DNA from 3 places in the Streptomyces sp. NPDC028289 genome. Region 3 is predicted to be linked to each of the others. Evidence: riboswitches for the same ligand, from Rfam matches in the RefSeq annotation. Region 3 holds a riboswitch; each other region holds the start of a gene.

Region 1 (4,204 bases), on a different contig from region 3:
CGCGGTGTCAGGCATTTCTGCGCCGCCGTGTCTGCCAGAAGGCTCCCGCGGCGAGGAGCACGACAACTCCCACACCGGCCGCCGGCCCGAGCGACGGTCCGCTGCCCGGCGTACCCCCGGCCCCCGCCGTCGCCGTCACCTTCTCGCCGCAGCCCCGGGAGGGATACCCCCCGATCGCGCACAACAACGCGTTCGTGTCGTACCGCAGCGGCTTCGCCACCGCCGCCAGTGCCGCCGCCGTCGTCGCGTCCTCGGACACCACCGCGCAGGCTGTCCGCCGCGCAGGCGGCCGCTCTCCCGAGGGCGCGTCCGCCGTCGTACCGAAGTCGACGACCAGCCCCACCCGTTTGCGGCCACCGACGGCGGGGGTGTCCGCACAGATCGTCCCGAAGTCCGCCGTGCCGCGCGGCTGCGACGCGTCCGCCGAGTCCTCGCTCACCGCGAAGCGGAACCCCTCGACCGACCCGTCGGCGGGCTGAGCGGTAGAGGGGCCCTGCGTGGCGTACGTCCAGTGCGCGCCGTCCCGCTCCCAGAAGGACCAGTAGCGGTAGCCGGTGGCCGCCGCAGGCCCGGCGGCCGTCGCGCACAGCGTCAGCGCGGCCAGGAGCAGCAGCGCCGCACGACGGACCGCGGTCACGGCTGCTGCTGCTTCCGGCGGCCGCTGAACAGGAAGCCGATGCCGATACCGGCGACGAGCCCGGTGCCGACGATCCACCACACGCTGTTGCCCGACTTCTTCCCCTCGCTGTGCTTCTCGGCGTGCTTCGCGGTGGCGGCCTGCGGGGCCGGTCCCGTCGCGTCCAGCGCCGTCACCAGGTTCGTGCCGCCGAAGTCGCGCGGGTCCGCACCCGTCGCGTGCGCGGCGAGGACCAGCTCGGCGTAGGCCGCGGGCCCGCTCTGCGCCGCCCACGGCGCGGCGTGCGCCTCCAGCCAGGCGTACGGCTTCCGCGCCTGCGCGGTCCAGCCCTGCGCGGCCAGGGCGACGACCGCGTCGGCGGTGTTGCCGTAGTCCGGCTGCGGGGTGGCGCCGGGGAGCGCGGAGACGAGGTGGCCGGTCGTGGACATGGCGTCCGCCAGGTACGCGGCGCCGTTGCGGGCCACCTCCTCCCGCGTGAGCGTCTTGCCGGAGTCGGCGCACGCGGGGCCCTTCGCCGGGGCCTTCCCGGCCGTCGTCACGAACCCCTTGCCGAGGGCTCCGAGCACGCCGGCCGCCGTCGCGTCCGCGTTGGCGGCCAGCTTCCCCTGCTTGTCCGGCTGGTAGGCGAGAGCACCGCCACCGTCCTGGCCGCACGGGAGGGACCACTTGGCGAGGAGGTCGTACGGCGACCTCGGCGCGCTCGCGCCGGCCGCCGCGAGCGCGCCGACGACCACGCCGGTGGAGTTGGTGTCGCTGGGCGAGCCCGGGGTGTAGCCCCAGCCGCCGTCCTTGTTCTGCTGCGACTTCAGCCAGGTCACGGCCTTGTCCGCGGCGGCGTCGTGCCCGCCGACCGCTTTCAGTGCCTGTACGGCGGCGGCCGTGCTGTTCGTGTCGACCGTCACCTTGGCGTCACAGGCCGCCGTCGGCTCGGCGCGGAACGCGGCGAACGCGCCGTCCGCGCACTGCTGCCCGGCCAGCCAGTCCACCGCCTTCACGGCCGGGGTCACCCCCACCGCGCGCTGGGCCAGCAGAGCGAGGGACTGGCGCCAGACGCCGTCGAACTTGGGGTCCGTAGCGCCGTACAGCCCCGACGGGAGCACCGCCGACGCGGACGGTGACGGGGACGTGCTGCCGGCGGCCAGTGCGGTCGTCGCGGGCGTGGCGGTACCGATGACGGCGGTGGCGGCCAGCACTCCGGCGGTGCGGCGGAGAACGGTCATGGTCGGCGGGTGCCTCTCCCTGCGGGGAGCCGGGCAGCGCGGGAGACCCCGGCGGCTCGGCTCCGTAAACCTCGACGGTGCCGTGCGACGACGGGTGCCGGCGCACACGAGCCGATCAACGTCCCGGGCGCGGCGGTCCGGCTTGCCACGGGGCGTGTGGCTCACGGTTGCGGGTCAGCGCCGGAATTGCACCGGCTTCCCCCCGTACGGGTGATGACGACCCGGCTACTTTACCGGCCGCCCCGGGGAAGCTGAGAGGGGGCTGTGCGGGGACCGTTTCGTTATGGTCCTGCCATGACGGGGAGACTGCTCGGTTCAGGGCGTTCGGCCGACGTGTACGAGCTCGACGAGGCCTGGGTGCTGCGCCGGGACCGGGACGGCTGGGGGGACGCGGCCGCCGAGGGCGCGGTGATGACGTACGTACGGGAGTACGGGTACCCGGCGCCCCGGGTACGGCCCACCGGGTCCCGTACCGAACTGGTCATGGAGCGGCTGTCCGGGCCCACCATGCTGGCGGCGCTGCTGGCGGGGGAGACGGGCCCGGCGGAGGGCGGTGCGCTGCTCGCCTCGCTGCTGCGGGAGCTGCACACCGTGCCCGGCCGGGACCCGGCCGACCCCGGCGTCCGGGTCCTCCATCTCGACCTGCATCCGGACAACGTGATGATGACCCCCGACGGTCCCCGGGTCATCGACTGGAGCAACGCCGAGGACGGGCCGCCCGGACTCGACTGGGGCATGTCCGCGGTGATCCTCGCCCAAGTGGCCCTCGGCGCGTACCCGTTGGCCCATGACATGCTGACGGCCCTGCTCGCCGACCCCGGCGAACTGACAGAGGAGGGACTGACGGAGGCCCTGCGCCGCCGGGCGGCCAATCCGACGATGAGCCGAGGGGAAGTCGAAGTGCTCGGTGCGGCGGGGCAGTTGATACGGTCGATCGCCTTCTAGCCTTCGAGCACCGATCCCCGCGTGAAACCGTGGCTCCGCTCCACTTTCGCCACGTGCAGGGTGTAGCTCTCGTACCACTCGGCCCGCCCGCGCTGCTGCGCCGCGCGATGCTCGGCGTCGGTCCGCCACCGGGTGAGCGCCTCGGCGTCGCGGAAGTACCCGACGGTGATGCCCAGCCCGCCGGGAGTCTGCGCGTGGTCCATCCCCAGGTAGCCGGGGATGTCCTTGACCAGGTCCTCCATGCGTGCGTTGGTCTCGCTGTAGCCGCTCTGGTCCTGGGTCCGCACCGTGGTGAAGACGGCCACGTAGTAAGGGGGTTCGTAGGCCTCGACGGGCGCGACAGGCGCTTCCGGGTGATTGCTCATGGCGGCACCGTAGGGCGGGACGCGCCCGGCGATCCAGTTTCTTTCCCGAACGGGATGCACACGGGATCGAACTCCTGACTCTTTGCCAAAACCCTTAGGCCGCGTTCGCGAGCGGGGTGATCTCCGCCGACAGGTGGCGGGCCATGCGGCGCAGTGCGTCGTCGCAGGCGTTCGGGGTCTCGCCCAGCGCCACCCAGAGGGCCAGCCGGTCGGCGGCGGTGGCGTGCGGGCCCGCGGTGACGTGGGTGCCGGTGTGCTGGGTGAGGAGCATGCGGTCGGCGCCGGACTCGTGGGCGGCGTCGGGGGAGAGGTCCAGGCGGTCGAGGCGGCCGGTGGCGGCAGGGTAGGCGAACTGGATCGCGGCCGCCCGCTGCCGGGTGGGCGTCGTGTCGGGCACCTCGCCGGTGGCGAGGGCGGCCGCGGCCTGGGCGAGGTCGACACCGGTGGCCCGCTTGACGAGGAGCGGGATCAGGTCGCCCGGCAGATGCGGGGCGACGTCGGTGACCCGGGGGCCGCGGTCGGTGAGGGTGAGGCCGATGTGCAGGACACCCCGGTCGACGCCGAGGGCGTGCACGGTGCGGTCGACGGCCAGGCGCAGGAAACGGTTGTGCAGCAGGCCGTCGTGGGCGTGCACGGTGTGCCGGAGCGGCTGCCGGGCGGGCGCCGGGCCCAGGGTCGTACGGGTGATGGCGGCGATGCGGATCTCGCCGTCGAGGACGACCGTCTCGGCGGAGACGCGGGGCGCGCCGGGGGCGTCGAGGTCGCCGGGGTCGCCGGTGGGAACGGTGCGGGCGGCCAGCAGCGCGCGCAACGCGGGCGGGTCGGTACAGGCTTCGGCCGCGGCGAGGGAGGGGCCGGGCAGCCCCAACTGCCCGGCGATCCTCGCGGCGGCGACCGCGTACTCGCCCGAGTAGGTCAGCACGCCGCGGACCCGGTGCCGGGCCGCGAACCGTACCACCGCCGACGCTGTCGCGCCGCCTTTGCCGGGGTCCGCCGCGAGGTGACCGGCCAGGCACGACTGTGCCCAGGCGGGCGGC
Region 2 (4,204 bases), on a different contig from region 3:
GAACCTGGTGACGTGGCTGGTGGGCCTGCCCTCCAGTTCCTCGCACGCCCTCATGGGCGGTCTGATCGGCGCCACCGTCGCCTCCGCCGGCTTCGGCGCGGTCCACGGCGACGTGCTCGTCACCAAGGTCCTGCTCCCGGCGGTCGCCGCCCCCGTCGTCGCCGGCCTCGCGGCGACGCTCTCCACCCGCCTCTCCTACACGCTCTCGAAGAACGCCGAGGACGAGGCCACCCGCAAGGGCTACCGCGCCGGCCAGATCGCCTCCGCCGGCCTGGTCTCGCTCGCGCACGGCACCAACGACGCACAGAAGACGATGGGCATCATCACCCTCGCGCTGATCGCGGGCGGTGCCATCGCTCCCGGCTCGAACCCTCCCACCTGGGTCATCCTCTCCGCGGGCCTCGCCATCGCGCTCGGCACCTACATCGGCGGCTGGCGAATCATCCGCACCATGGGCACGGGCCTGACCGACCTCCAGCCGCAGCAGGGCTTCGCCGCCCAGACCAGCGCGGCCACCGCCATCCTGGCCTCCTCCCACCTCGGTTTCTCCCTCTCCACCACGCACGTCGTCTCCGGTTCCGTGATGGGCGCGGGCCTCGGCCGCAAGGGCGGCACGGTCCGCTGGTCCACCGCGACCCGCATGATGGTCGCCTGGGTGCTCACCCTCCCCGCCGCCGCGCTGGTCGGCGCGCTCGCCGAGTCCGTGACGGACCTCGGCGACTGGGGTACGGCGGTCGTCGCCGTCTTCCTCGTCGCCTCCAGCGCCGCGATCTGGAAGCTCTCCCGCCGCGAGGTCGTGGACAGCAGCAACGTCGTCGGCACCGAGGAGCCGGCCGGTGTGGTGACCACGGCGATCGCCGCCGTGACCCCGCCGCCCGCGGGCACGGTCGCGGTCACGGTCACGGACGACCTGACCGCCACCATCCCCGCCCCTGCCTCCACCTCCGCCCCGGCCGCTCCCGCGACCGACCCGGCCGCCACCGTCTGACCCCGAGGAAGAACCGACATGAACATCGACTGGGCAGCCATCGGCTCCGTCTTCGGCGTCAGCCTCGTGGCCACCGTGGGCCTGGTGACCCTCTTCACCCTCGGCATCAAGGGCCTCTCCGCCCGCGAACGCGCCACCGCCCAGGGCGGCTCCGCGGCCCTGGCCGTCACGGCCGCCTACCTCTGCTTCGCGGCCTGCGCGGCGGCCGTGGCGTACGGCATCCACCTGATCGTGGCGAAGGCCTGACACGAGAAGGCCCGTCGCTCGAAGGCCCGGCGCAAAGGGCCTCGTCGGCACCGCGAAGGCTCCTCTCCATCCCCCGGAGAGGAGCCTTCGGCATTCCCCACAGGCCCCGCCGGGCAACTGGTGTGGGCCTTCCCACACACTCCCCTCGCAGGTCAACGCCAGGTTGACGGGTCTTCCGGGGGCGTGGTGGACTTCCGGAGCCATGTACGGCGGCAAGAGAGGAAGCCGGTGTGAATCCGGCGCGGTCCCGCCACTGTCACCGGGGTAGCAATCCCCGGGAGCCAGGAACTCTCACCGCCGGTCTCGTCGAACCAGGGCGCGGACACCCTGAGTGAGGACATAACGCCATGCGCGGCTGCCGATCGAGGTTGAGTACCCGGCCCGTTCCCGACCCCGCGGCCGGCTGAGCCGATGGGTGCCGATCGCGTCTTCGCGTACGGCGCCGCCGCCGGCCTTCTCGGTGATCTGCTGCTCGGCGATCCGCGCCGGGGGCATCCGGTCGCCGTGTTCGGACGGGTGGCCGGGGCCGTGGAGCGGGTGCTGTGGCGGGACCACCGCGGGTGGGGCGCGCTGCACACCGCCGTGTGCGCCGGCGGCGCCGTGGCGCTGGGTGCCGTGGCCCAGCGGATCGTACGACCGTCCACCGCCGCGTCCGTGGTCCTCACCGGCGCGGCCACCTGGGCCGTGGTCGGCGGTACTTCGCTCGCGCGCGAGGCCCACGGCATCGGGCGGGCCCTGGAGGCCGACGATGTCGAGGCCGCCCGCGCCCGGCTGCCGCATCTGTGCGGACGGGACCCGCAGGCCCTGGACGCCGACGGGATCGCCCGTGCGGTCGTGGAGTCCGTCGCCGAGAACACGAGCGACGCGGTCGTGGGCGCGCTGGTGTGGGGAGCCGTGGCCGGCGTCCCCGGGCTGGTGGGGTTCCGGGCCGTCAACACCCTGGACGCCATGGTGGGGCACAAGTCGGCCCGGTACCGGCGGTACGGGTGGGCTTCCGCGCGGCTGGACGACCTGGCCGGGTGGCCGGGGGCACGGCTCACCGCCGTGCTGGCCGCGGTGGCCGGGGACGACCGGCGGGGGGCCGTACGGGCCTGGCGGGCCGACGCGGCGAAGCATCCGAGTCCCAACGCGGGGCCCGTGGAGGCGTCGTTCGCGGGGGCGCTGGGGGTGCGGCTCGGGGGGACGTTGTCGTATGCGGGGCGGGTCGAGCACCGGCCCGTGCTGAACCAGAAGGGGCGGGCCGTGGAGGTCGTGGACATCGGGCGGGCGGTGCGGCTCTCCCGTCGTGTCGGTCTGCTCGCGCTCGGCGTGACCGTCGCCGCGCGCCTCGTCGCGAAGGGACGTACGTCATGAGCGGTGGCCTCCTCGTCGCCGGTACCACCTCCGACGCCGGGAAGAGTGTGGTCACCGCCGGTATCTGCCGGTGGCTGGTGCGGCAGGGTGTGAAGGTCGCGCCGTTCAAGGCGCAGAACATGTCCCTCAACTCCTTTGTCACGCGCGAAGGTGCCGAGATCGGGCGGGCGCAGGCCATGCAGGCGCAGGCCTGCCGGGTGGAGCCGACCGCGCTCATGAACCCCGTGCTGCTGAAGCCCGGCGGCGAGCAGAGCAGTCAGGTCGTGCTGCTCGGCAAGCCCGTCGGCGAACTGAGCGCGCGCGGCTACCACGGCGGGCGGCAGCAGAAGCTGCTCGGAACCGTGCTCGACTGTCTCTCCGAGTTGCGGGGCACGTATGACGCGGTGATCTGTGAGGGGGCCGGCAGTCCGGCGGAGATCAATCTGCGCCGGACCGACATCGTGAACATGGGGATCGCCCGGAATGCCGGGCTGCCCGTGCTCGTCGTCGGTGACATCGACCGCGGTGGTGTCTTCGCCTCGTTCTTCGGGACCGTGGCGCTGCTCTCGCCGGAGGACCAGGCCCTCGTCGCCGGGTTCCTCGTCAACAAGTTCCGCGGGGACGTCTCGCTGCTGGAGCCGGGCCTCGACATGCTCCACGGGCTCACCGGGCGCCACACCTACGGCGTCCTCCCCTTCCGGCACGGCCTCGGCATCGACGAGGAGGACGGGCTCCGGGTCTCCCTGCGCGGGACCGTGCGCGAGTCGAACGTCGCCCCGCCCGTCGGGGAGGACGTCCTGCGGGTCGCCGTCTGTGCGATCCCCCTGATGTCCAACTTCACGGACGTGGACGCGCTGGCCGCCGAACCGGGCGTCGTGGTGCGGTTCGTGGACCGGCCGGAGGAGCTGGCCGACGCCGACCTCGTCATCGTCCCCGGCACCCGGGGGACGGTCCGCGCCCTGGAGTGGCTGCGGGAGCGGGGGCTGGCCGAGGCGCTGCGGCGCCGGGCCGCCGAACGACGGCCGGTGCTCGGCATCTGCGGTGGCTTCCAGATCCTCGGGGAGCACATCGAGGACGAGGTCGAGAGCCGGCGGGGGCGGGTGGAGGGTCTCGGGGTGCTGCCCCTAAGGGTGCGGTTCGCCCCCGAGAAGATCCTTACCCGGCCGGAGGGGACGGCACTCGGCGAGCGGGTCGAGGGGTACGAGATCCATCACGGGGTCGCCGAAGTCGTCGGCGGCGATGCCTTCATCTCTGATGACAGAGGACACAGCCTGGACGGCTGCCGGGTCGGGCAGACCTGGGGCACGCACTGGCACGGCTCCCTGGAGTCGGACGGTTTCCGCCGGGCCTTCCTGCGCGAGGTGGCGGCCGCCGCGGGCCGCCGGTTCGTACCGGCCCCCGACACCTCGTTCGCCGCGCTGCGCGAGGAGCAGCTCGACCGGCTCGGCGACCTGATCGAACAGCACGCGGACACGGACGCGCTCTGGCGGCTCATCGAGTCGGGCGCGCCGCAAGGACTGCCTTTCATCCCACCGGGAGCGCCCGCATGAGCACTGTGTTGTTGTTGTCGACCGCCGACACCGATCTGCTGGCGGCCCGGGCCGCCTCCGGTGCCGACTACCGGATCGGCAATCCGAC
Region 3 (4,204 bases):
ATCGCGGCCGAGGTGTTCTCCAGCGGACTGTGCGGCCGGGAGGCGATGACCAGGGGCAGCTTCTCCTCGTGGGCGCGTTCGATGGCCCGGCGGATGATGTTGTCCCGGTTCTGCTGCTGGTGGCCGTCGTCGAGGAGGGCCTCCTCCAGACCGTCGGCGAGGACGACCGGCTTGTCGTCGGCGAGGAGTTGCTGCCAGACCCGGTCGGTCTTGGTGCGCGCCAGGATGCCCTTGGGCGCCTCGTCCGCGAAGCGCCGCCTGGCCAGGAGTTCGAAGTTGAGGTCGGCACCGTCCACCGCGTCGCGGAGCCGGATCGGCACCGGGACGGCGTTCTGGTGGGCCAGGAGTTCGGTGAGCCGTACGAGGACGGCGGTCTTGCCGGCGCCGACGCCGCCGACCAGCAGATAGGGCCGACGCGTGTCGCGCTCCCGCAGCCGTTCGGCGATGACCTGCGCGACCTCGTCCCTGCCCACGATCTCGGCGGTGTCGGGGCCCGCGGTGGGCACCAGCTTGCGGGGATCCCGCAGCGCCTTGGCGAGATAACGCCGTTTGGTCCAGCGGTACCACCAGAACAGGAACAGTGCGGCGGCGACGGAGGCGGCGAGGATCGGACCGACGAACTTGATGACGGTTTCGAAGCCGACGTCGTTGTGCCGCCGCCATCCCTCGAACCAGGTCGTACTGCCGCTGAAGAGGATGTACAGCCCCTCGACGATCCAGGCGAGCAGTGCCAGCACGGCGACGATCCAGATCGCCCTGGTGACGTTGGCGTAGGAGACCCACCGGTGCCACTTCCTGGGACGGGTGGCGCCGCGGTGGGCCTCCATACGGATCGTCAGGGCGTGCCAGCGGCCCACGAGACCGTCTCCGACCCGGTTGCCCGCGCGCCGCAGGCCCAGTGTCGCCATCGGCGCGTCGCGCGGTAGCTCCTTGCCGGGCGGGTGACGGACGACCCTTGTCATGGTGCCTTCTCCTCGCGCGTTCCCGGAGTGGTTCTCGGAACGAAGGGCCCCCGCGGGCACCGGCACCTCCTTCCATGGAAGCACTCCCGGCACAGCCCGCAACCCGGGCGCCCCACCGGGGAAAACGGGAGGTTCCCGCATGCGGGAGTCCGGCAGACTCGCACCATGGACATCACGATCCGGCCCGTGGACCCCACCGAACACGCCGCACTCGGCGAGCTCACCGCCCAGGCCTACCTCCGGGACGGCCTCCTCGACTACGGCGAGGGCGACGCGTACCTGCCCGTGCTGAAGGACGTGGCGAGCAGGGCGGCCGCCGCCGAGGTGCTCGTGGCGGTGGAGGGCGAAAGACTCCTCGGCGGCGTCACCTTCGTCCCCGGCCCCGGCCCGATCGCCGACATCGCCCGCCCCGGCGAGGCCGAGATCAGGGCGCTCGCGGTCGCACACGAGGCCCGCGGCCGAGGTGCCGGCGAGACTCTCGTCCGCGCCTGCATCGACCGCGCCCGGGCCACGGACGGCTGCACGGCCGTCGTCCTGTCGAGCCAGCGCGGCATGCACACCGCCCACCGGCTCTACGAGCGCCTCGGCTTCGTCCGCACACCGGAGCGCGACTGGAATCCCGTGCCGCACCTGGACGACATCACTCTCCTCACCTACGAGTTGACGCTCTGACACCGCCACGACACAACATCTGGGGGTGGCATCGCGGCCCGGCACCAGATGTATGCTCATGCTCGCTGTCGCCGCAGGGGAATCCGGTGTGAATCCGGAACTGTCCCGCAACGGTGTACTTGTGCATGTTCGTGCACAGGAGTCAGTCCGAGGACCTGCCGACAGCACGCCCAGCCACCCGGTTCGGGCGTTCTGACGTCCGGGCCTCGTGGAGTGGGCCAGGGTCTCGACGCGTGCCCGCGCGCTCGTGCTGCCCCCTGCCCTCCGCCAGGCCCGTGCCCAGCGAGGGAGAGCCCCACGTGACCATCGCGCCAGCCGACCCGGCTTCAGCGACCAGCTCTGTGGAATCCGCGGCGGACGACGGTCCCGGTACCGCGTTGCTGCGGACCCTGACCGAGCTGACCGCCGACCTCCCCGACGCCGACCCCGGCCGGGTCGCCGCCGCCGCGTTGCGGGGGCGGTCCGCGCGGGCCGACGAGTCGGAGTTGCGCGAGCTGGCCACCGAGGCCGCCGCCGGTCTCATCTCCGAGGACCCCGCCTACTCGCGGCTGGCCGCACGTCTGCTCACCGTCTCCATCCGCGCCGAGGCCGCCTCGCAGGGCGTGACGTCCTTCGCCGAGTCCGTGGCGGTGGGGCACCGCGAGGGCCTCGTCGCCGACCGCACCGCCGAGTTCGCCCGGCTGCACGCGGCCCGCCTCGACGCGCTCGTCGACCCGGCCGCGGACGACCGCTTCGGCTACTTCGGCCTCCGTACGCTCCACAGCCGGTACCTGCTCCGGCACCCGATCACCCGCAAGGTCATCGAGACGCCCCAGCACTTCATGCTCCGGGTCGCCGCCGGTCTCGCCGAGGACGACACCGTCAGGTCGGTGGACGAAGTCGCCGCGCTCTACGGGCTGATGAGCCGCCTCGACTACCTCCCGTCCTCCCCCACCCTCTTCAACTCCGGCACCCGGCACCCCCAGATGTCGTCCTGCTACCTCCTCGACTCCCCGAAGGACGAGCTGGACTCGATCTACGACCGCTACCACCAGGTCGCCCGGCTCTCCAAGCACGCCGGCGGCATCGGTCTGTCGTACAGCCGCATCCGCTCGCGCGGGTCGCTCATCCGCGGCACCAACGGGCACTCCAACGGCATCGTGCCGTTCCTGAAGACGCTGGACGCCTCGGTCGCGGCCGTGAACCAGGGCGGCCGGCGCAAGGGCGCCGCCGCGGTCTACCTGGAGACCTGGCACTCCGACATCGAGGAGTTCCTGGAGCTGCGCGACAACACCGGTGAGGACGCCCGCCGCACCCACAACCTGAACCTCGCGCACTGGGTCCCGGACGAGTTCATGCGCCGGGTGAACGCCGACGAGCCGTGGTCGCTCTTCTCCCCCGCCGACGTACCGGAACTCGTCGACCTGTGGGGCGAGGAGTTCGACACGGCCTACCGCAGGGCCGAGGCGGCGGGGCTGGCGCGCCGGACCATCCCGGCCCGCGACCTGTACGGCCGGATGATGCGGACCCTCGCGCAGACCGGCAACGGCTGGATGACGTTCAAGGACGCGGCCAACCGGACCGCCAACCAGACGGCCACCCCCGGCCATGTCATCCACTCCTCCAACCTCTGCACGGAGATCCTGGAGGTCACGGACGACGGCGAGACGGCCGTCTGCAACCTGGGGTCCGTGAACCTCGGTGCGTTCGTCGACACGACGGCCGGTGACATCGACTGGGAGCGGCTCGACGAGACCGTCCGCACCGCCGTGACCTTCCTCGACCGGGTCGTCGACATCAACTTCTACCCGACCGAGCAGGCCGGCCGGTCCAACGCCAGGTGGCGGCCGGTGGGGCTGGGCGCGATGGGGCTCCAGGACGTCTTCTTCACACTGCGGCTGCCCTTCGACTCCGCCGAGGCGAAGGCCCTCTCCACCCGGATCGCCGAGCGGATCATGCTCGCCGCGTACGAGGCCTCCGCCGACCTCGCCGAGCGCAACGGTCCACTGCCGGCCTGGGAGAAGACCCGCACCGCGCAGGGTGTGCTGCACCCCGACCACTACGGCGTCGAGTTCACCTGGCCGGAGCGCTGGGCGGCGCTGCGCGCGCGGATCGCGACCACGGGCCTGCGCAACAGCCTCCTGCTCGCCATCGCGCCCACCGCGACCATCGCCTCGATCGCGGGCGTGTACGAGTGCATCGAGCCGCAGGTCTCGAACCTCTTCAAGCGCGAGACGCTGTCCGGTGAGTTCCTCCAGGTCAACTCCTACCTGGTGCAGGACCTCAAGGACCTCGGCGTCTGGGACGCCCGCACCCGGGAGGCGCTGCGCGAGGCCAACGGCTCGGTGCAGGACTTCGTCTGGATCCCGCAGGAGGTGCGCGACCTCTACCGCACCGCCTGGGAGATCCCGCAGCGCGGCCTGATCGACATGGCCGCCGCCCGCACCCCGTACCTGGACCAGGCCCAGTCCCTGAACCTCTTCCTGGAGACGCCGACCATCGGCAAGCTCTCCTCGATGTACGCGTACGCCTGGAAGTCGGGCCTGAAGACGACGTACTACCTGCGCTCGCGCCCGGCGACCCGGATCGCC

The links. Region 3 has a riboswitch for cobalamin ahead of ACZ4UV_RS18620 (ribonucleoside-diphosphate reductase subunit alpha). Riboswitches for the same ligand answer to the same signal wherever they lie in the genome.
Region 1: another riboswitch for cobalamin. It lies ahead of ACZ4UV_RS03285 (prenyltransferase/squalene oxidase repeat-containing protein); the one in region 3 lies ahead of ACZ4UV_RS18620 (ribonucleoside-diphosphate reductase subunit alpha).
Region 2: another riboswitch for cobalamin. It lies ahead of ACZ4UV_RS00255 (cobalamin biosynthesis protein); the one in region 3 lies ahead of ACZ4UV_RS18620 (ribonucleoside-diphosphate reductase subunit alpha).

The regions. Positions count from the first base shown of each region.
Region 1 covers NZ_JBVHTI010000001.1:734,900-739,103, reverse strand. The annotation lists gene ACZ4UV_RS03290 (SCO2322 family protein) at 8-637, opposite strand; gene ACZ4UV_RS03285 (prenyltransferase/squalene oxidase repeat-containing protein) at 634-1,857, opposite strand; cobalamin riboswitch at 1,972-2,114, opposite strand; gene ACZ4UV_RS03280 (phosphotransferase family protein) at 2,152-2,802, shown strand; gene ACZ4UV_RS03275 (antibiotic biosynthesis monooxygenase family protein) at 2,799-3,167, opposite strand; gene ACZ4UV_RS03270 (hypothetical protein) at 3,262-4,204, opposite strand, start outside.
Region 2 covers NZ_JBVHTI010000001.1:46,539-50,742, forward strand. The annotation lists gene ACZ4UV_RS00245 (inorganic phosphate transporter) at 1-988, shown strand, start outside; gene ACZ4UV_RS00250 (hypothetical protein) at 1,007-1,234, shown strand; cobalamin riboswitch at 1,405-1,544, shown strand; gene ACZ4UV_RS00255 (cobalamin biosynthesis protein) at 1,646-2,587, shown strand; gene ACZ4UV_RS00260 (cobyric acid synthase) at 2,584-4,116, shown strand; gene cobN (cobaltochelatase subunit CobN) at 4,113-4,204, shown strand, end outside.
Region 3 covers NZ_JBVHTI010000003.1:986,625-990,828, reverse strand. The annotation lists gene ACZ4UV_RS18630 (NACHT domain-containing protein) at 1-962, opposite strand, end outside; gene ACZ4UV_RS18625 (GNAT family N-acetyltransferase) at 1,128-1,634, shown strand; cobalamin riboswitch at 1,687-1,811, shown strand; gene ACZ4UV_RS18620 (ribonucleoside-diphosphate reductase subunit alpha) at 1,934-4,204, shown strand, end outside.